DNA from 3 places in the Nonomuraea sp. GTA35 genome. Region 1 is predicted to be linked to each of the others. Evidence: riboswitches for the same ligand, from Rfam matches in the RefSeq annotation. Region 1 holds a riboswitch; each other region holds the start of a gene.
The links. Region 1 has a riboswitch for thiamine pyrophosphate ahead of ACBJ32_RS37245 (purine-cytosine permease family protein). Riboswitches for the same ligand answer to the same signal wherever they lie in the genome.

Region 2: another riboswitch for thiamine pyrophosphate. It lies ahead of thiC (phosphomethylpyrimidine synthase ThiC); the one in region 1 lies ahead of ACBJ32_RS37245 (purine-cytosine permease family protein).
Region 3: another riboswitch for thiamine pyrophosphate. It lies ahead of thiD (bifunctional hydroxymethylpyrimidine kinase/phosphomethylpyrimidine kinase); the one in region 1 lies ahead of ACBJ32_RS37245 (purine-cytosine permease family protein).

The regions. Positions count from the first base shown of each region.
Region 1 is NZ_JBGNUV010000010.1:124,436-131,722, reverse strand. It holds gene ACBJ32_RS37280 (LCP family protein) at 1-204, shown strand, start outside; gene ACBJ32_RS37275 (GPP34 family phosphoprotein) at 212-892, opposite strand; gene ACBJ32_RS37270 (TenA family protein) at 917-1,522, shown strand; gene ACBJ32_RS37265 (Fpg/Nei family DNA glycosylase) at 1,553-2,431, shown strand; gene ACBJ32_RS37260 (MFS transporter) at 2,424-3,836, opposite strand; gene ACBJ32_RS37255 (helix-turn-helix domain-containing protein) at 3,957-4,346, shown strand; gene ACBJ32_RS37250 (rhodanese-like domain-containing protein) at 4,343-4,666, shown strand; TPP riboswitch at 4,720-4,834, shown strand; gene ACBJ32_RS37245 (purine-cytosine permease family protein) at 4,824-6,134, shown strand; gene ACBJ32_RS37240 (methylated-DNA--[protein]-cysteine S-methyltransferase) at 6,138-6,713, opposite strand; gene ACBJ32_RS37235 (PAS domain-containing sensor histidine kinase) at 6,808-7,287, shown strand, end outside.
Region 2 is NZ_JBGNUV010000004.1:490,514-497,800, forward strand. It holds gene ACBJ32_RS20720 (ABC transporter permease) at 1-296, shown strand, start outside; gene ACBJ32_RS20725 (glycine betaine ABC transporter substrate-binding protein) at 293-1,249, shown strand; gene ACBJ32_RS20730 (SDR family oxidoreductase) at 1,290-2,141, shown strand; gene thiC (phosphomethylpyrimidine synthase ThiC) at 2,243-3,787, opposite strand; TPP riboswitch at 3,780-3,892, opposite strand; gene ACBJ32_RS20740 (hypothetical protein) at 3,983-4,333, shown strand; gene ACBJ32_RS20745 (universal stress protein) at 4,330-5,160, shown strand; gene ACBJ32_RS20750 (cellulose binding domain-containing protein) at 5,269-6,318, shown strand; gene ACBJ32_RS20755 (YbaK/prolyl-tRNA synthetase associated domain-containing protein) at 6,305-6,862, opposite strand; gene ACBJ32_RS20760 (winged helix-turn-helix domain-containing protein) at 6,852-7,154, opposite strand; gene ACBJ32_RS20765 (AIM24 family protein) at 7,196-7,287, opposite strand, start outside.
Region 3 is NZ_JBGNUV010000022.1:28,250-35,536, reverse strand. It holds gene ACBJ32_RS53925 (M28 family peptidase) at 1-567, shown strand, start outside; gene ACBJ32_RS53920 (M28 family metallopeptidase) at 798-2,303, opposite strand; gene ACBJ32_RS53915 (DNA polymerase domain-containing protein) at 2,420-3,367, opposite strand; TPP riboswitch at 3,425-3,520, shown strand; gene thiD (bifunctional hydroxymethylpyrimidine kinase/phosphomethylpyrimidine kinase) at 3,514-4,317, shown strand; gene ACBJ32_RS53905 (TenA family protein) at 4,314-4,994, shown strand; gene ACBJ32_RS53900 (carbon starvation CstA family protein) at 5,015-7,138, opposite strand; gene ACBJ32_RS53895 (hypothetical protein) at 7,142-7,287, opposite strand, start outside.

The DNA of each region.
Region 1 (7,287 bases):
TCGGGCACGGGCGCGTTCAACATGCTCTCGCTGGGGCTGGCCATGGGCGACAGCCCGACGACCACGGTGGTGCCGTTCGGCGGCAACGAGGTGATCCCGGGCGGTGGCACGGCGGTCAAGTGGGACCGGGTGAAGGCGCTGGCGCTGTTCGACGCGTTGAAGGCCGACAAGCCGGTGCCGAAGGAGATCGTGGACGCCGGCTGAGGCCCGCTCAGCCCCCGCCTCCACCCCCGCCTCCGCCGTCGCCGCCTCCGCTGGAGGAGTTGGCGGCCACGACGGCGGAGTTGATGGCGGCGATGGCCTGTGCCACCGCCGCGGCCGCCCAGGCGCCCTCGGCGATGTGCTTGAGGCGCTTCCTGTCCGCGCCGGGGAAGGCCTTGCGGCTGAGGCCGGCGGCGTGGACGAGCGCGATCAGCGCGGCGGTGCGGTCGTCGGGGCCGGCGCCCGCCAGGACGGCGGACGCCCGCTCCCTGACGTCCGCCTCCACGCCGGGGAACGCCTCGGGCCAGCGGGTGACCGGGAAGAGGCCCAGCGCCCTGCCGCGCCGCTCCGTCAGCACGCCCCTGGCCGCCAGCCGGGAGAGCAGGCGGTTGCGCAGCTTGTGCGACTGCAGCTTCTGCACCCACCACGACGGGCTCCTGTCGCTCGTCCTGCCGGCCATGAGGGCCAGGACGGCGTCGAGCTCCTCGTCGCCCAGCGGAGTCGGGTCCTTGACCACCAGCTTCCTGCCCATCAGCTTCCTGCCGGTCAGCTCCACCCGGTCGCGGACGGCCAGCTCCGCCAGGAGCGCGCCGGCGACGGCCGGGTCGAGGTACATGGTGTCGATGAGCGGCTTGCCCTTGTCGTCGCTGTAGGCGAGCAGGAGGAGCTCCTCGGCGATCGTCACCGTCATGCCATGAACACTAATCTCCCAGCCATGAGCATTTCGGATAAGTTGCACGCCATTGGCCGCCCGTTGCTCCAGGCGCAGCTCGACCACGCCACGGTGGCCGGGATCGGGCGCGGGGACCTGCCGGAGCCGGTGTTCCGGTCGTGGCTGGAGCAGGACTACCTGTTCCTGCTGGACTACGTGCGGGTGTTCGCCAGGCTGGCCTGGCAGGCGCCGGACGCTCATCTGGGTGACCTGGTGGATCTGGCGCACACCACCTTCCACGACGAGCTGAGCCTGCACCGGTCGATGTCGGCGGAGTTCGGGGCCGATCTGGAAGGGGCGGTGAAGGGGCCGGCGTGCGCGGCGTACACGGAGTTCCTGCTGGAGTCGGCGAGTTCGTACGGGGAGGGGCTGGCGGCGCTGTACCCGTGCATGTGGGGATATTCGAACCTCGGGCGGATCCTGGCGGCGGACCCGCCCGAGGAGCCGCGGTACCGGGCCTGGGTGGACACGTACGCGGATCCCGGGTTCGCCGCGCTCACGGTGCGGATCGGGCAGATGATCGACGAGGCCCGGCCGGATCCGGCCCGCGCCGAGGAGCTGTTCATCGAGGGGATGACGCACGAGCTGGCGTTCTGGGACGTGCCGTAGCCACCGGGTGGGGACACGTACCCTGGTGGCATGCCCGAACTTCCCGAAGTGGAGTCACTCGCCCACTTCCTGCGCGAGCGGGCGGTGGGCCGCACGATCCTCGGCGTCGACGTGGTCGCCATCCAGGCGCTCAAGACGTTCGATCCGCCGGTCACGGCGCTCGGCGGGCTGACCGTCACGGCCGTGGCCAGGCACGGCAAGTTCCTCGACCTCGACTGCGACGGCCTGCACCTGGTTATCCACCTGGCCCGCGCGGGGTGGCTGCGCTGGCGTGACGACCTGTCCGGCGCCAAGCCGGTACGGCCGGGCAAGGGGCCGCTGGCGGTACGGGTCAGGCTGGCGCCCGACGACGAGGGACTGGCGCCGGGGTTCGAGCTGACGGAGGCGGGGACGCAGAAGCGGCTCGCCGTCTATGTCACGAAAAATCCGGACGAGGTGCCTGGTGTTGCGGCGCTCGGCCCCGACCCGCTCGCCGAGTCCTTCACCGTCGACGCGCTCAAGCGCATCGTCGGCGGCAACCGCACCCAGATCAAGGGCCTCCTTCGCGACCAGAAGGTGATCGCGGGCATCGGGAACGCCTACTCCGACGAGGTGCTGCACGCCGCCAGGATGTCCCCGTTCAAGATCGCGGCCACGCTGACCGACACCCAGGTCGCCGACCTGCACGAGGCCATCGTCACCACGCTGCGCGACGCCGTCGAGCGCGCGCACGGGCTGGCGGCCAAGGACCTCAAGGCGGAGAAGAAGTCGGGCCTGCGCGTGCACAACCGCGCGGGGCAGTCCTGCGACGTGTGCGGCGACACGATCAGGGAGGTCTCGTTCGCCGACTCGTCGTTGCAGTACTGCCCCACCTGCCAGACAGGCGGCAAGCCGCTGGCCGACCGCCGCCTGTCCAAGCTGCTCAAGTAGCGCTCAGCACCTGCTCCTCGGCGGGCTTGCGGGCTCGCGCGCGCAGGCCCGCGACGGCGACGACGGTGGCCAGCAGCGTGGCCGTGACGGGCACCACCAGGGCCGTGCGCATCGCCTCCAGCCCGGCTTCGGCGCCCGTCGCCGCGCCCAGGGCGGCCACGTTGACGGCGGTCACCATCGACAGGCCCAGGGCCGCGCCGAACTGGAACGAGGAGTTGATCAGGCCGCCGGCCAGGCCCTGCTCGTGCTCGGCGATGCCGTCCGTGGCCACGATCGTCAGCGGGCCGTAGACGAAGGCGAACATCAGGCCGAGCAGCAGCATCGACGGCAGCATGGCCGCGTACGTCCAGTCCAGGCCCACCCCGAGGAACAGCGCGTACGCCAGCAGCCCCGACACCAGGCCGCCGAGCACGACCTTGGCGTTGCCGTACCGGTTGACCAGCCACGGCGTGAGCGTGGGGGCCAGCACCACGTCCGCGGCGGCCGCCAGCAGGGCCAGCCCCGTCTGGATGGTGGACCAGCCGCGCAGCTCCTGCAGGTAGAGCGTGATCAGGAACTGGAAGCCGAAGAACGAGGCCGTGAGCAGCGCGGCCATGACGTTCGCGCGGACCAGCGGGCCCGAGCGCAGGATCCCGAGGCGGACGAGCGGGCTGGCGGAGCGGCGCTCGACGGCGACGAAGAGCGCGAGCAGGGCCAGGCCCGCGGCGAAGGCCGCGACCGTCAGGAGCGGGCCGTCGGAGGGGTGTTCCAGGCGGACGACGCCGTAGACGAGCAGGATCATCGCCCCGGTGATGCTGATCGAGCCCGCCACGTCGAAGCCGCCCGTCGCGGCCGGACGTTCCCCCTGATCCCTGATCAGGGGGATGGCGGCGATCAGGATGACCAGCGCCAGCAGGACCGGGGCGAAGAACACCCAGCGCCAGCCGATCGCGGTCAGCAGCCCGCCGATCACCAGCCCGAGCGCGAAGCCGCCCGCGGCCGTGCCCGCGTAGACGAGCAGGGCCCTGTTGCGCTGCGGGCCCTCGGGGAAGTTCGTGGTGATCAGGGACAGGCCGGCGGGCGTCATGAACGCGGCGGCCACCCCGGTGACGAACCTGGCCACCAGCAGCACCCACCCCTCGTCCGCGAAGCCGCCCAGCCCGGAGAACAGCAGGAACACCACCAGCCAGAACAGGAACATCCGCCGCCGCCCCAGCAGGTCGGCCGCCCGGCCGCCGAGCAGCATGAAACCGCCGTAGCCGAGCACGTACGCGCTCACGACGCCGCTCAGCATGCCGGTGGACAGGCCGAGGTCGGCCCGGATGGACGGGAGGGCGACGTTCAGCATCGCCACGTCGATGCCCTCCAGGAAGATGGCCCCACACAGAACGATCAGTACGCCCCAGGTACGGGCGGTGACAGGCACAACAAGCCCCCGGTTATGAATAGGCAGTCGGTTATCTCTTGTAACCGCCCACATCATGCGACAGCATGAAATCTCGTGGAAGACGGCACTTTCAGATCACTCAGTTACTGCGAAGGCACCGTGGACGACGACTACGACGCGCGCCAGTGGGACGTGCGGGAGGACTGCGAGGTCCGCCAGATCCTCGACCGCATCGCCGACAAGTGGTCGCTGCTGGTGATCGCGCTGCTCGACTGCCAGAGCCTGCGCTTCACCCAGCTCCGCCGCGAGATCGACGGCATCAGCCAGCGCATGCTCAGCGTCACCCTGCGCCAGCTCGAACGCGACGGCCTGGTCACCCGGACGGTCCACCCGGTCGTGCCACCTCGCGTGGACTACGCGCTCACGCCGCTCGGCCGGACGCTGCACCAGACCATCAAGTCCCTGGTCACCTGGACCGAGCAGCACCAGGAGGAGATCATCGCGGCGCGTGCCGCCTACGACGCGCGGCGCGAGATGATGGAGTCATGACCGTTCCTGAGATCGAGGCCACCGCCGTTCCCGCAGACGCCTACCTGCTCGACGTCCGCGAGCAGGACGAATGGCTGGCCGGGCACGCGCCCGAGGCCGTGCACATCCCCATGACCCAGATCCAGGGCCGGGTCGACGAGGTGCCCGCCGACCGCACCGTCTACGTCGTCTGCCGGGTGGGCGGGCGGTCCATGAACGTGGCGGCCTGGCTCAACCAGCTCGGGCGCGACGCGGTCAACGTGGGGGGCGGCATGCAGGCGTGGGAGTCCGCGAGCAAGCCGATGGTCAGCGAGACGGGGCAGCCGCCGTACGTGGCCTGAACCACCCACTATGGCGGTTCAGCCGCCATTGAGGCATGATGAGGGCGCAAACTACAGATCGTCGCGGGAGCTCGGGGTGCCGGGCTGAGAGGGCAGCTACTGATCCGCTGCCGACCGCCTGAACCTGTCCGGGTAATGCCGGCGTAGGGAGTGTGCGATGACGCATGTCGCCGACGAAGTTCCGCTGACACTCGAAGGCCGGCCGCCGAAGACGCTGGGCGTGCTCGACCAGGGCGCGCTCTGGGCGAACCTCGGCGTCAGCCTTCTCGGCTTCTCCGGGGCGATGTTCCTGGTCAACCCGCTGGGCAACGCCCCGCTCAGCCTCGCGGCGGCACTCGTGGCGACCGTGGTCGGCAGCCTGATCGGCACGGCGATGGTGGGCCTGTCGGCCGTTCCCGGGACGCAGACGGGGCAGCCGGCGATGGTGCTGCTGCGCGGGCTGTTCGGGGCGAAGATCTCCTACGTGCCGACGGTGCTGAACATCGTGCAGATGCTCGGCTGGGGCGCGTTCGAGCTCTGGGTGATCGCCATGGGCGCCGGCGCGATCTTCCCCGCGGTGCCGTACGCGGTGTGGGTGATCGCGGCGGGGGTGCTGACCACCGCGCTGACGATCTGGCCGCTCGGGTCGATCCGGGTGCTGCGCCGGTACGTGACGATCGGCGTGATCATCGCGATGGTCTGGTTCACCTGGTTCTTCCTGCGGCAGGCGCCGGCGCAGGAGGGGGGCTCGTGGACCGCCTTCCCCGCCGCGGTCGACTACGTGATCGCGCTGTCGGTGTCGTGGGTGCCGATGGCGGCCGACTTCGCCCGGCACTCGCGCTCCACCGGCGCGGCCTTCACCGGGGTGGTCGGCGGTTACACGCTGGCGCAGGTGGCGTGCCTGGGGCTGGGCGTGTACGCGGTGGCCATCGCGGGCAACGCGGACGCCGTGTTCGGCACGTTCGTCGCGGTGCCGCTGGGGGCGCTGTTCTTCGCCATCCTGGTGCTGCGCGAGACCGACCAGTCCTTCGCCAACGTCTACTCGACGACGGTCTCGCTGCAGAACCTGATGCCGCGCGTGGACCGGCGCGCCTTTTCCGTCGCCATCGGGGTGCTCACCGTCGTGATCGCCCTGCTCGTGGACGTGACGTCGTACGGCGCGTTCCTGGGCGTGATCGGGGCGGTGTTCGTGCCGATGTTCGCGGTGCTGGCCGTGGACTACTTCCTGCTGGGCGGCGCCCGCCGCTGGAACACCGAGGAGAACGCGCCCTCCCGCTGGTCCATGCTGGTGCCGTGGGCGCTGGGCTTCGTGGCCTACTGGCTGACGACCTCGACGCCGACCGTCGCGGCGTGGGACGGCTTCTGGGCGGGCGTGCGCGAGGCCATCGGCTTCACCCGGCAGGTGTGGATGAACGGCGCGCTGGGCGGCGCGCTGGTGGCCGCGCTGGTCACGCTGCTCATCGGCCTGCTGCTGCGCGGGCGCCGGTGAGGGCTACCTGCCTGCTTCGACGGTGCGCCGCTCGACGTTGAGCAGGTGCTGCTTGGCGGCCGGACCGCCCGCGTAGTCGCCGAGGGCGCCGTCCTCGCGCACCACCCGGTGGCAGGGCACGATCACGCAGACGGGGTTGGAGGCCAGCGCGTTGCCGATCGCCCGCAGCGCGCGCGGCCGGCCGAGGCTCTCGCCGATCCGCTCCAGCGTCGTGGTGGTGCCGTAGGGCACGGCCGTGGTCTTCTGCAGCACCGAGCGCGCGAACGGCGTGGCCAGCGCCAGGTCCACCGGCGTGGTGAACGTGCGCAGCCGCCCGGAGAAGTACGCGTCGAGCTCCCTGCGCACCGGGTCGAGCCGCCTGGCCTCGGGCCCGATGAAGCTGCCCACATGCCTGGTGACCAGCTCGTACACGTCGTTCTCCGCCTCGAAGCTGCACGCCGCGATGCCCTTGCCCGTCACCGCCAGCACCAGCCTGCCCACGGCGCCGTCGTAGGTGCCGAAGGCGATGTCGGGCGGTGTCTCACCCCGATAGGTGCTGGAGGTCACCCGCAACAGGGCATCGAGATCGTTGCTCGACATGCCTCGCACCCTCCCACCGCCGGGAATCACCGTGACCGCAGCGTATCGGACGGATCTCCCGACGCACCCACCGCACCGCGTGCACTATGGAGTAGTGGGGGACGAATGGGCCGGTAGTGACGATGAGATCGCTCGCGCGGCGCTCGCCAGCTCGCCCAACGCCGTCGTGGCGCTCGACCGGGACCAGAGCGTGCTGGTGTGGAACGCCGCGGCGGAGCGGGTGTTCGGCTGGAGCGCGGACGAGGTGATCGGGCGCAGGGCGCCCATCGTGCCGGACGAGCTGACCACCGAGCACACCGCCGCGCTGGAGCGGGTACGCACCGGCGAGCCCGTGTCGCTGCGCACCAGGCGCCTGCACAGCAATGGCACCCTGCTCGACCTGCGGGTGGACATCAGCGCGTTGCGCCTGGGCAGCGCCGTGGGCGGCTACGTGTGCGTCTACCACCCGGCGCTGGCCGACCACGTGGCCAGGGAACGCGGGGCGCGCCGCGCCAGGCTCGTGCGCCGCCTCACCGACGTGGTCGGCGACATCAACTCCGAGCTGGAGCTGTCGGCCGTGCTGGACCGGATCTCG
Region 2 (7,287 bases), on a different contig from region 1:
CGGGGCGGGGCATCGGCATGTCGGCGGCCGGGGTGCTGTTCAAGGTGGAGCTGCCGATGGCGGTGCCGGTGATCCTGTCGGGGGTGCGCACCACGCTGGTGCTGAACGTGGGCACGGCGGGCATCGCGGCGTTCATCGGCTCCGGCGGGCTCGGCGATCTGATCACCGCGGGGGTGAGCACGCAGCGCAACCTGGTGCTGGTCACGGGGTGCGTGCTGATCGCGGTGCTGGCGCTGTTCATCGACTGGCTGGCCGGGCTCGCGCAGCGTTACCTGTCGCCGAAGGGGCTCTCGTGAGGGTGCTCATGGCGGTGCTGCTGCTCGTCGCGGTCACGGCGTGCGGGCTGCGACCGGCGTCGTCGTTCGTGCCGCCGGTCGAGCCGGGCAGCATCCGGCCGGTGCCCGGCCTCGAAGGCGCGCGGATCCGGGTGACGTCGAAGGAGTTCACGGAGCAGCTCGTGCTCGGCAAGATCGCGGTGCTCGCCCTCACCGCCGCCGGCGCGGACGTGGCCGACCAGACGAACGTGCAGGGCAGCGTGAACGCGCGCGCCTCGCTGACCAGGGGCGACGCCGACCTGATGTGGGAGTACACCGGCACCGGCTGGATCACCTACCTCGGCCAGGCGAAGCCGATCCCGGATCGTACGCGGCAGTACGAGGCCGTACGCGACCTGGACCTGCGCGAGAACGGCATCGTCTGGCTGCCCCCGGCCCCGCTGAACAACAGCTACACGATCGGCGTCACCCGGGCCACGGCCGAGAGGTACGGGCTGAGGAAGATCTCGGACATGACGAAGGTCCCCGTGGCGCAGCGCACGTTCTGCGTCGACCACGAGACCTTCGGCCGCGACGACGGCTTCCTCGGCATGCTCAGGGGTTACGGCCTGACCTACGGCGAGGAGGTCCCGAGGGGGAACGTGCGCAGGCTGTCGGTCGGCGTCCTGTACAACTCGGTCGCCAGCGGCCAGTGCACGCTCGGCATGGTCACCACGACCGACGGCCGGATCAAGGCCCTCGACCTGGTCCTGCTGGAGGACGACAGGCACTTCTTCCCGCTGTACAACGCGGCGGTGACCCTGCGCCGCCCGGTCGCCGACGCGCATCCGGAGATCGCCCGGATCTTCGCGCCGATCAGCGCGAGGCTGACCGACGACGTGATGCGCGCCCTCAACGCCCAGGTGGACGTGGACGGCGACGTGCCCGTGCTGGTGGCCCGCGACTGGCTCAGGTCACAGGGATTCGTGAAATAGCTGGCGTTAGGCATACCCGATCAAGGGCAGGCCGCTGGACATGTCGCAAACACCACCACCCCAGAAACAGCCCTATCCGGGCCACACCGGCGAGATGGCGCCGGAGCCGCGCGACGAGATGCGCGACTACGTGGGCCGTGACCTGCTCAGCGGCAAGAAGGCACTGATCACCGGCGGCGACTCGGGCATCGGCAGGGCGGTCGCGATGGCGTTCGCCAAGGAGGGCGCGGACGTCGCGATCGCGTACCTGAGCGAGCATGAGGACGCCGCGCACACCCGCAAGCTGGTCGAGGAGGCCGGGCGGCGCTGCGTGCTGCTGCCCGGCGACCTGGGCGACCGCGCCCACTGCGCCTCGGTGGTGGAGCAGGCGGTGTCCGAGCTGGGCGGCCTGGACGTGCTGGTGAACAACGTGGCCTACCAGGAGCCCGTGAGCGGCCTGGAGGAGCTGGACGACGAGCAGTGGGAGCACACGTTCGCGGTCAACATCCACAGCTACTACCGCGTCACGAAGGCCGCGCTCCCGCATCTGCGCGAGGGCGCGGCCATCGTGAACACCTCGTCGATCAACGGCCTGCGCGGCAACAAGTCGCTGATCGACTACGCCGCCACCAAGGGCGCCATCAACGCCTTCACCTACTCCATGGCGCAGAACCTGGTCGAGCGCGGCATCCGGGTGAACGCCGTCGCGCCGGGACCGGTGTGGACGCCGCTGATCCCGGCGACCATGCCGGAGGAGAAGGTGGAGAAGTTCGGCAAGCAGGTGCCGATGGGGCGGGCCGCCGATCCGGACGAGATCGCCCCTTCGTACGTCTTCTTCGCCTCCAACCGGCTGTCGTCGTACTACACGGGCGAGGTGCTGGCCCCGATCGGCGGCGAGACGCTGCCGGGTTAGGCCCGGCCCGCGTCCCTGTCTTGTGCCCCTTGCCGTCGCCGCCGACGGTGGCCCGGTTGCGAAGACCGGCCATACTGCGGTTCCGGACATTGGACAAAGGGTCACTCCACGTAGATGTTGCCGCCGAGCCGGCGGAACTCGGCCGCCTTCTCCGCGTACCCCGCCTGCCTGATCTCGTGGCTGATCCGCATCGAGCAGAACTTGGGCCCGCACATCGAGCAGAAGTGCGCGGTCTTGGCGGGCGCGGCCGGCAGCGTCTCGTCGTGGAACGAGCGCGCCGTCTCGGGGTCCAGCGACAGGTCGAACTGGTCCTCCCAGCGGAACTCGAACCGCGCGTCCGACAGCGCGTCGTCCCACGCCTGGGCCTGCGGGTGGCCCTTGGCCAGGTCCGCGGCGTGGGCGGCGATCTTGTACGTGATCACGCCGGTCTTGACGTCGTCCTTGTCCGGCAGGCCGAGGTGCTCCTTGGGGGTGACGTAGCAGAGCATGGCCGTGCCGTACCAGCCGATCATGGCGGCCCCGATGCCCGAGGTGATGTGGTCGTAGCCGGGCGCGATGTCCGTCACGAGCGGGCCGAGCGTGTAGAACGGGGCGTCGTCGCAGAGCTCGCGCTGCAGGTCGACGTTCTCCTTGATCTTGTGCATGGGCACGTGGCCCGGCCCCTCGATCATCACCTGGACGTCGTGCTCGCGGGCGATCCCCGACAGCTCGCCCAGCGTGCGCAGCTCGGCGAACTGGGCCTCGTCGTTGGCGTCCGCGATCGAGCCGGGACGCAGGCCGTCGCCCAGCGAGTACGACACGTCGTAGCGGGCCAGGATCTCGCACATCTCGGCGAAGTTCTCGTACAGGAAGCTCTCGCGGTGGTGCGCCAGGCACCAGGCGGCCATGATGGAGCCGCCGCGCGAGACGATGCCGGTCTTGCGCCCGGCGGTCAGCGGCACGTGCGCCAGCCGCACCCCCGCGTGCACGGTCACGTAGTCGACGCCCTGCTCGCACTGCTCGATCAGCGTGTCGCGGTAGACCTCCCACGACAGCAGCTCCGGCCGGCCCTTGACCTTCTCCAGCGCCTGGTAGATGGGCACGGTGCCGACCGGGACGGGCGAGTTGCGCAGGATCCACTCGCGGGTCTCGTGGATGTCGGCGCCGGTGGACAGGTCCATGATCGTGTCGGCGCCCCAGCGCGTGGCCCAGGTCATCTTCTCGACCTCCTCCTCGATGGAGGAGGTGACGGCGGAGTTGCCGATGTTGGCGTTGATCTTCACCAGGAAGTTGCGGCCGATGATCATCGGCTCGGACTCGGGATGGTTGACGTTCGCGGGGATGATGGCCCGGCCCGCGGCGACCTCCTCGCGTACGAACTCGGGGGTGACGCCCTCGCGCACGGCCACGAACTCCATCTCCCTGGTCACCAGCCCGCGCCGGGCGCACCCGACCTGCGTGACCGGCTGCCCCGCCTCCTCGCGCTCGCGGATCCACCGCTCGCGCAGGCGCGGCAGGCCGCGCCGCAGGTCCGGCTCGTAGGCGGGGTCGGTGTACGGGCCCGAGGTGTCGTACAGGGTCACCGACGTGCCGTTCGACAGGTGCACCTGGCGCATCGGCACCCGCAGCTCACCGGTGTAGACCTTGGAAAAGCGCGCGCTCGTCATCGCGCAAACTCCCTTCGCCGGCATTATCCGGAGCAGGTTCTGGCGGTCGGCGGCTGTCAGCCGTCCTCTCAGCCCGGTCCCCACCGGGCTCCCGCGTTGGACGGCGGTGATCGTACCCACGCCCCGACCCGCCTGAAACCTCGCCGCGGAGGTTTGGCGATCGCCGTGAGCGGTACGGTCCCCATCAGGGGAAACATGAAGAGATTCGCCGCTGTCGCAGGACTACTCGTCGTGATGGCCGCGTCCGGCGCCACCGCAGCCGCCGGGGACGGCATGGATCAGCACGAAGTCAGCCAGGAACAGTACGACACTCTGATCGCCCAGTGCCGCTACTCCGACACAGGAAAGGCGAAGTGCCGTGCCGCGGTCGAGCGCATGTACCGCGTCGGCAGAGCCGACCCGGCGCTCGACTGCCGGACGTACTCCGGCGTGACCGTCTGCGGCACGCTCAAGCTCAGCAAGTCCGAGCGCAGGTGCGCCCGCGACTCCGAGGCACAGGGGCTGCCGTTCCGCCGTGCCGAGGTGGAGTGTTACGCACTGTCATGATCATCGTAGGTGTGGACGGCTCCCGTACCGGGCTGGAGGCCGCCGGCTGGGCCGCCGCCGAGGCCGAGCTGCGGCAGGAGCCGCTGACCGTGGCGCACGCCGTGCCGAAGTGGGTGTGCGAGGGCGCCGTCCACTACGCCGAGGTGGCCCAGTGGATGCGCGACGGCGCCGAGACCGTGCTCACGGCCGCCTGCGACCGCGCACGCCGCGTGTGGCCGCAGGTGCGCATGGAGCGCGTGTTGCTGCCGGGCGACCCCCGCTCGGCGCTGGTCAAGGCGTCCCAGGAGGCCAAGCTGCTGGTGGTGGGCAGCCGGGGGATCGGCGGAGTGCGGGGGCTGCTGGTCGGATCTGTCGCGTACGGGGTGGCGGCGCACGCCCGTACGGACGTCGTCCTGATCCACGAGCCGCCCCCGTTCCCGCGCGGTGAGATCGTGGCCGGGGCCGACGGCTCACCCGGTGCCACGCGGGCGCTGGAGTTCGCCTTCGCCGAGGCCGAGCTGCGCGGCACGCGGCTGCGGGCCGTACGGGCCTGGGCCTGGCCCCATCCCGGCGGCTTCGAGCCGGCCTCCCGCGAGAGCGAGCAGGACACGCTGCGTGCGCTGAAGGAATCGCTGGCCGGGCACCGGGAGCGGCATCCGGGCGTGCACGTGATCGCGGAGGTCGTGCACGGGCATCCGGTGGAGGTGCTCAAGGAGGCCTCCATGCGCGCCGACCTGCTGGTGGTCGGGTCGCGAGGGCACGGGCAGCTCGCGGGGATGCTCATCGGCTCGATCAGCCAGGCCCTGCTGCACCACGCGCCGTGCCCGCTCGCGGTGGTACGCCGCTGAAAGTTACATCCGTACTCCCAGGTCAGCACCGCGCCATGATCGTCGCGCTTCCCGGCGCCGAGCCGCCGCTCCTACGATCTGCGCAGGCTTACGACGGGAGAGCACACGATGCGCAGCAAGACCGGCTCCGTGCTGGCCGCGCTGGCGGCTCTGGCCGCGGCGGTGTTATTCGCCACCGCGACGGCCACGGCCAGCGCCGCCCCCATCAGGATCATGCCCCTGGGCGACTCGATCACCGGATCCCCCGGCTGCTGGCGGGCCCTGCTCTGGAACCGCCTCCAGAGCGCCGGCCACACGAACATCGACTTCGTCGGCACCCTCCCGCCGCAGGGTTGCGGGGTGGCCCACGACGGCGACAACGAGGGACACGGCGGCTACCTCGCGACCAACGTGGCCGCCCAGAACCTGCTGCCCGGCTGGCTCTCCGCCACCCGGCCCGACATCGTGCTGATGCACTTCGGCACCAACGACGTGTGGAGCAACATCGCGCCGGCGACGATCCTCGGCTCCTTCACCACGCTGGTGAACCAGATGCGTTCCAGCAACCCGAACATGAAGATCCTCGTCGCCAAGATCATCCCGATGAACCCGTCCTCCTGCGCCGAGTGCGCCCAGCGCACCGTGAACTTCAACAACGCCATCCCCGCCTGGGCCGCCGCGACCACCACCCCCCAGTCGCCGATCGTCGTGGTGGACCAGTGGACGGGCTTCAGCACGAGCACCGACACCTACGACGGGGTGCACCCGAACGCCTCGGGTGACCAGAAGATGTCCGACAAGTGGTACCCGGCGCTGGTGGACGCCCTGGCCGGCGGCGGCACCGCCACGCCCACCGTCACCACCACCACGCCTCCGCCCCCCGGTGGGTGCACGGCCACGTACCAGACCACCGGGCAGTGGCAGGGCGGCTTCCAGGGCGAGGTCACCGTCACCAACACCGGGACCACGTCCAGGTCCGCGTGGACCGTGGCGTGGACGTACGCGGGCGGTCAGCAGATCACCCAGCTCTGGGGCGGCACGCTGAGCGCGAGCGGGTCCTCGGTGACCGTGCGCAACGCCTCGTGGAACGGCCTGCTCGCGCCCGGGGCATCGACCACGTTCGGCTTCCTGGGCTCCTGGAACGGCACGAACACCGCCCCCACGCCTAGCTGCTCGTAACGGGGGGCTTGTTGCCCGTGACGGGGGGCTCGTCGCCCGTGACGAGGGCTTCGTCGCTCGTCACGGGCGCCAGGCGGGGCACTGCCAGCCGTACGTAGTCGTCGGTGGCCAGCGCCACGGAGCGGTCGAGCCTGGCGGCGTTGAAGTACAGCTCGGGGTGGTCCAGCAGGGAAGGATCGGCGACCAGCTCGAGCCGGGGATCGTAGCTGAACGGCAGCACGGTCCCGCTCACGCTGCCCGCCAGCTCCTCGGCCTTCTCCGTGCCGGCGAAGGCCACGTACGTGCCGCCCAGCAGCGCCTTGACGGCCTGCAGATCGAGCCGGGCGTCGCCGGGCACGACGGCCAGCACGTACCGGGTCTGCTTCTTGCCGATCTTCACCATCACGATCAGGCACTTGGCGGCCTGCGAGACGTCGTGCCCGCGCAGCGCGCTGACCAGCTCGGTCCGTCCCTCGGGCGCGTGGTCGATCAGCCGGTAACGCGCTCCCGCGGCGTCCATGTCGGCGATCAGGCGCTCGTAGGCGGCGTACGGCTCACCAGTCACTGCTCAACAACTCCTTCGCCGCGGCGATCCGGCCTTCGTCACGCTGGTAGAACACCCACTGCTTGATCTTCCGGCCACGGATCAGGCCCGCCTTGGCGAGCACCTTGAGATGCTCGCCGCATGTCGGCTGGCTCACACCCAGCTTCTCGGCGATGAACAGCGAGCACACGCCGTCACGGACGAGATCTCCGTCGCGCTGCGGCCGGAAGTGCCGCTCGGGCTCGCGCAACCACTCCAGGATCAGCAGCCTCTTGTCATTGGCGAGCGCTTTGACCAGATCGACGTCCAGCACGCCGCCATTATGGCAATGAGCTAATTACCTGTCTACCTTCTCTATCGGGAGGCCTGCACCACAGGCACCCCTTCACTGGCCTGCACCAGGACGAACCCCTGCCCCCTGAACGCGAGCTGCATGGCCTCCCCGC
Region 3 (7,287 bases), on a different contig from region 1:
GCGGTGTGGACGATCGGCACCGCCGTCCCGCCGGTGACCGTCTGGTCGGACACGTTCGAGACGGCCACGGGCTGGACCGCCAACCCGTCCGCCACCGACACCGCCACCCTCGGCCAGTGGGAGCGCGGTGACCCGGAGGCCACCACGTCCAGCGGCGCCAAGCAGCTCGGCACCACGGTCAGCGGCACGAACGACCTGGTCACCGGGCGGCCGGCAGGCTCCTCGGCAGGCGCGTACGACGTCGACGGCGGGATCACCTCGATCCAGTCGCCGCCGATCACCCTGCCGTCCACCGGCGCGCTGAACCTGTCGTTCTCGTGGTACCTGGCGCACGGCTCGAACGCCTCCAGCGCCGACTACCTCCGGGTCCGCGTGGTCGGCAGCACCACCGCCACGGTGTTCAACCAGGCCGGCGCGGCCACCAACCGCAACGGCTCCTGGGCCACGGCCACGGCGAGCCTGAACGCGTTCGCCGGCCAGACCGTCCGCATCCTCGTGGACGCCGCCGACGCCTCGGGCGCCTCCCTGGTGGAGGCGGGGATCGACAACGTGGCGATCACCCGGTAGCCCTTCCGGGCCGGTCCACGGAGAAGGACCGGCCCGGAACACCCAGCATCCTCATGGAGCCGTCATGGCACTATCTCTATTTGCCCTGAAAAGGGTCCGTAAATCGGCACTTCCGCTTCTCGTCGCCGTCATGCTCGCCGGGGTCTGACCCCCGCCGCCGAGGCGGGCGCGCCGCGCGATCCGGAGATCGAGAAGAGGCCGGGTGGGCCACCCCACCCGGCCGGGTCTCGTCAGCTGGTGGTCGACTCCGCCGACAGGGCGGCCGCCGCCTGGGGCGGCGTCCTGGGCGGGATGGCGCGCAGGTTGAAGGCGAACCTGGCGACCGAGTCCGCGATCGCGTCCGAGTCCACGTCGAGCGCCGTGTCGTTGACGTTGGCGATCGTGTCGCACGCCTGGTGGTAGCAGACGTCGTACGCCACGCCGGCCGTGCCGCCGAACAGCGCCGCCTCCTCGGGCGTCTTGATGCCCTCCGCACCGGTGAAGATGCCACCGGACGGGATGCCGACGGCGATGAACGGCCCGTAGTCGGAGCGGCCGTCGAAGTCGGTGCCCACGGTCGGCAGCGACCGGGAGCCGAAGAACGCCTCGAACTGCTCCTCGATCTCGGCCGAGCCGGGCGGTCCGGCGGGCGAGCCGGCGCCGTCCGAGTCGTCGCCGTCGTACAGCTTGTACGCGTGGTTCGGCGAGGCGATCATGTCGAAGTTCAGGTACACCCTGATCCGGTCGCGCTGCGCCTCCGACAGGGCCGCGACGTACTGGTCGGACCCGAGCAGGCCGATCTCCTCGGCCGCCCAGAACGCGAAGCGCACCTTGTTCTTGGTCGGGACGAGGGCCATCTCCTCAGCGATCTCGAGGATGGCCGCGCTGCCCGAGCCGTTGTCGTTGATGCCCGGCCCCTCCGGCACGCTGTCGAGGTGCGCGCCGACCATGACGACGTTGCGCGGGTCGCCGAAGCGGCTCTCGGCGATCACGTTGTCGTTGGTGCCGAGCACGAGGTTGGCGTCGACCTTGAGCCGGACGGTGGCGCCGGGCGTGGCCGCCAGCTCGTTGCCCACGGCGAAGTCGGCGAACACCATGGGGATCCCGGCCCGCCACTCGCCGATGTCCAGCGCGTAGGCGTCCGTGCGGCCCGGCTGGCCCTCGTTGAAGACGATGATCCCGGACGCTCCGGCCCGGCCCGCGTTCATCACCTTGTTGACGAAGGGGCAGGTGCCGCGCTGGATGAGCGCGATCCGGCCGGGGACGAACCCGGCGAAGTCGGAGGCCTCGCAGCCGCTGGTGGAGCTGGGCGCCGGGGCCGGCGGCAGGGTCAGGTCCACTCCCTGGACCTGGGCGGTCACGTCGCCGGCCGGGGAGGGCTGGAAGGTGAGGAAGTCGTCGTTGGGCACGTACGACTTCGCGGTCGGCGCGGTGAGGTCGAGCACGGGCGGGCTGTTCTCGCTCCAGCTCTCGACGTAGTTGATCGGCTGGCGCGTGACCTTGTAGCCGGCCCTGCGCAGCTTGCCCTCGACGTACGCCACGGAGGCGTCGTAGCCGGAGGTCCCGGCGGCGCGGTTGCCGCCGTTGGCGTCGGCGATGGCCTGGAACGCGTCGAGATGCTTCTTGACGTTGGTGCCCTTGACCTTCTTGACGAGCACCTTGGCGAAGGCGTCGTCGAGGCCGCCCGCCTGCGCGGGCACGGCCGTGGCCAGGGGTAAGGCGAGGACGGCGATCAGGACGGTGATGATTCTTCGCATGCAGGTCCCCCCATGGGTTACCAGGAACGCGGCCTTTCCCCCCGAGGCGCCGCTGCCCGAACGTAACCCGGCGAAGAATCAGCGTGAAGACCCACTATTGTCGCAAATTTGCGACATCACTCCTCGCGCCGGGCGCGGGCGCGCCGCTTGCCCTCGTGCATCGCCTGCACGCGGGCGATCGGGATCGTGTGTCCCTCCTCGACCAGGTCGGCGGGCAACCGCTGCGGCCCGGGCATGTGCTCGGCCCACGGGTCGGCGTCCTTCAGCAGCCCCGGCGCGGTGCGCACGGTGAAGTCCCGCGGCGACACGCGCTCCAGCTCCGACCACGCCAGCGGGAAGGAGACGGGCACGCCGGGCCGGATGCGCGGGCTGTAGGCGGCCACCACCGTGGCCCCGCCCGCCCGGGTGGAGTCGAGGAACACCTTGCCCGCGCGGTCCTCCCGGATGAACGCCGTGGTCGCCAGCGCCGGGTCCAGCCGCTCGGCCCGCGCCGCCAGCGCCCGGGTGGCCGCCGCGAGGTCGTCCATCGCCGTGCCCGCCACCACGGGCACGAACACGTGCACCCCCTTGGCGCCGCTCGTCTTCACCGCGCCCGCCAGCCCCATGTCCTCCAGGGCCTGCCGGACCAGCAGCGCACCGCGCACCGCCAGCGAGAAGGAGTCGTCGTGCTCGGGCGGGTCGAGGTCGAGCACCAGGTGGGTGGCGTGCTCGCCGGCGAACAGCGCCGGGTGGTACTCCACCGCCCGCTGGTTGGCGAACCACAGCAGCGTCTTCCTGTCGTCGCACAACGCGTACGTCACCTGCCTGCGCGACGCCTCCGCCCACATGGACACCGACCGCACCCAGTCGGGGGCGTACTTGGGCAGGTTCTTCTGCATGAACGGCGCTTGCCCCGGGCGCACGCGGACGACCGAGAGCGGGCGGTCGCGCAGCACGGGGATGATGCGGTCGCGGACGGCGTCGAGGTAGTCGACCAGGTCGCGCTTGGTGGCGCCGGCACCGTCGAACAGCGGCTGGTCCAGGTTGGTCAGATCGACCCCGTCACGCGTCTCATCAGCGGCCACCCGCCCTACGATGCCGATCCTCGAACGTGTGGTCAACAACGACGCCTGTTAGAGTAGGCCGTTGACGCGGGGTGCCCGGAGGGCCGGGCTGAGATCACACCCGTCGAACCTGATCTAGCTCGTACTAGCGAAGGGACGTCACAGCCGTGAGCGCTGTTCCCAAAGTCCTGTCCATCGCGGGCACCGATCCCAGCGGCGGCGCCGGGATCCAGGCGGACCTGAAGACCTTCTCCGCGCTCGGCGCGTACGGCATGACCGTCGTCACCGCGCTGGTCGCGCAGACCACCACCGGCGTGACCGGCATCCACGAGGTGCCGGCCGAGTTCGTGGCCCAGCAGCTCGACACACTGCTGACCGACGTGCCGGCCGACGCCGTGAAGATCGGCATGCTGGGCAACGCGCCGCTGATCAAGGCGGTGGCGGCGGCGCTCGACACCTACCGGCCCGCGTACGTCGTGCTCGACCCCGTCATGGTGGCCAAGAGCGGCGACCGGCTGCTGCCCGCCGACGCGGTGGCCGCGCTGCGCGAGACGCTGCTGCCCCGCGTGCACCTGATCACCCCCAACCTGCCGGAGGCGGCCGACCTGCTCGGCGAGAAGCCGGCCGCGAGCCTGGCGGAGATGCACGACCAGGCGCAGCGGCTGCGGGCGCTGGGCGCGCGCCAGGTGCTGCTCAAGGGCGGCCACCTCGACGGCGACACGTGCGTGGACGTGCTGGCGACGCCCGAGGGCACGATCGAGCTGGCCGCGCCCCGCGTGGACACCAGGAACACGCACGGCACGGGCTGCACGCTGTCCTCGGCCATCGCGGCGCTGCGCCCGCGCCACGACGACTGGGCGGGCGCGGTGCGGGCGGCCAAGGCGTACCTCACCGAGGCGCTGCGCGCGGCCGACAGCCTGCACGTCGGCCACGGCCACGGCCCCGTCCACCACTTCCACGCCATCTGGTGAGCGCACAGGACATGTTCTGCGACGACGTCTGGCAGCGCACGGCCGAGCTGATGCGCGCCGTCCACGAGCACCCCTTCATCACCGCCCTCGGCGACGGCACCCTCGACCGCGAGCGGTTCGGGTTCTACATGGTGCAGGACGCCCGCTATCTGGAGGCGTTCTCCAAGGCGCTGGCCACGGCCTCCGTCCGGGCCACCGCCGCGGACGACGCGGCGTTCTGGGCGCAGAGCGCGCACACGGCGCTGGCGGCCGAGCGCATGTTGCACGCCGGGTACATCGAAGAGCTCGACGCCAAGGGCCCCACCTCGCCGACGTGCCTGGCGTACTCGTCGTACCTGCAGGCCACGGCCCTGACCGCGCCCTACCCGGTGATCGCGGCGGCGGTGCTGCCGTGCTTCTGGATCTACCAGGACGTCGGCACGGCGCTGCTGGAGCGCGTCGGCGACACCGCCGGCCACCCGTACGGCAAGTGGATCTCCACCTACGCCGACCCGGGCTTCGCGGCCTCCGTCGAGCAGGCCAAGGCCATCGCCGACCGGCTCGCGGCCGCCGCCGGCCCGGACACCCGCGAGGCGATGGCGCAGGCGTACTGCCGGGCGGCGGCGTACGAGTGGATGTTCTGGGACAGCGCGTGGCGGCGCGAGAGCTGGCCCACGGAGCGGTGGCTGACGGCTTGAGGCGGCCCGCGGCGCGGTGGCTAGCCGCTTGAGGAGGCTCTGGCGATCATCTCCTTCTCCTCGCGGGTGGCGATGAGCCCGGCGGGGGCGTAGATCTTCGACTCCTCGAACGGCGCCTCCGTGCTGGGCAGCGGCTCCCGCAACCGGATCGCCTTGATCCACACGCGGGCGGCGTCGAGGATCACCACGATGATCAGGATCGCGAACAGCGCCGCCAGGATGCCGTCCACGGTGGAGTTGACCACGATCTGCTCCATCGCGCCGGTCGTCTTGGCCGGCGCGAGGAGCTGCCCCTGGTCGAGCGCCGTCTGGTAGCGGTCGCGCTGGGCGAAGAAGCCGAGCGTCGGGTCGGGCGAGAACACCTTCTGGTAGCTGGCGGTCAGCGTGACCGCCACGTCCCAGGCCAGCGGCACGCCCGTCACCCAGGCCCATTTGAGCCGCCCGCTCTTGATCAGCAGGGTCGTGGCCACGGTCAGCGCCACGGCGGCCAGGAGCTGGTTGGCGATGCCGAACAGCGGGAAGAGCTGGTTGATGCCGCCGAGCGGGTCGTTGACGCCCTGGTAGAGGAAGTATCCCCAGGCGGCCACGACCACGGCGCTGGTCACGACCAGCCCCGGCCACCAGCTCACCCGCGAGATCGGCTTCCACAGGTTGCCCAGCGTGTCCTGGAGCATGAACCGCCCCACGCGCGTGCCGGCGTCCACGGTGGTGAGGATGAACAGCGCCTCGAACATGATCGCGAAGTGGTACCAGAACGCCTGGAGACCCGCCCCGCCGAGGAAGCCGGAGAAGATCTGCGAGATGCCCACGGCCAGCGTGGGCGCGCCGCCCGTCCTGGCGATCAGCGTCTCCTCCTGCACGGCCGCGGCGGCGGCCTGCAGCTCTTCCGGCGTGATGACGAAGCCCATGTTCGTGACCGCCTCGGCGGCGGTCTGCACCGTGGCCCCCACGACGCCCGCCGGGGAGTTCATCGCGAAGTAGAGGCCGGGGGTCAGCACGCAGGCCGCCGTGATCGCCATGATGGCCACGAACGACTCCATGAGCATGGAGCCGTAGCCGATCATCCGGACCTGGGTCTCCTTCTGGATCATCTTCGGCGTCGTGCCGGACGAGATCAGCGAGTGGAAGCCCGACAGCGCCCCGCAGGCGATGATGATGAACACGAACGGGAACAGCGACCCGGCGAACACCGGGCCCTGCCCGCTGAAGGCGAAGTCGGTGAAGGCCGTGGTCTGCAGCGGGGGCGCGGTGACGGCGATGCCGATGGCGATCAGCACGATCGTGCCGATCTTCATGAACGTCGAGAGGTAGTCGCGCGGCGCGAGCAACATCCACACGGGCAGCACGGCCGCGACGAACCCGTACGCGATCAGCCACAGCGCCAGCGCCGACGGGCTCAGCGTGAAGAACGGCGCCCAGCTCGACCCCTGCACCCAGCCGCCGGCCACGATCGACAGGATCAGCAGCGCGACCCCGATGACCGTGGTCTCGACGACCTTGCCCGGCCTGATCACCCGCAGGTAGAACCCCATGAACAGGGCGATCGGGATCGTCATCGCGATCGAGAAGACGCCCCACGGCGACTGCGCCAGCGCGTTCACCACGACCAGCGCCAGCACGGCCAGCAGGATGATCATGATGGCGAAGACCGCGATGAGCGCCGCGGCCCCGCCGATCGGCCCGATCTCCTCGCGGGCCATCTGCCCGAGGCTCCTGCCGTTGCGGCGCATGGAGAAGAACAGGATCACCATGTCCTGGACGGCCCCGGCGAAGATCACTCCCGCGATGATCCAGATGGTGCCGGGCAGGTAACCCATCTGGGCCGCCAGGACGGGCCCCACCAGCGGCCCCGCGCCGGCGATGGCGGCGAAGTGGTGACCGAACAGGATCCGGCGGTCGGTCGGCTGGTAGTCGATGCCGTTGTCGAGCCGCTCGGCAGGGGTGGCCCTGCGGTCGTCGGCGCGCAGCACCTTGCGCACGATGAAGCGGGCATAGAACCGGTAGGCGATGGCGTACGAACCGAGCGCGGCGCACAGCAGCCACACCGCGTTGACGTTCTCGCCTCTGGACAGGGCGAGCACGGCCCACCCCACGGCGCCGACGATGGCCACCGCCGTCCAGATGATGATGGAACGCACCTTCACCGATTACCTCCCGTAGTGAGGGCCATAGAGGGGGCGGCCCAGACAGCAGCGCAGACCGGCGTCCGGCGGCAGATCGGAGACGAAGCGCCGCCAGCGCCACAGCGGGCGGCAGTCGATCGTGACGGGGAGGTCGGCGAGATGCAGCCAGG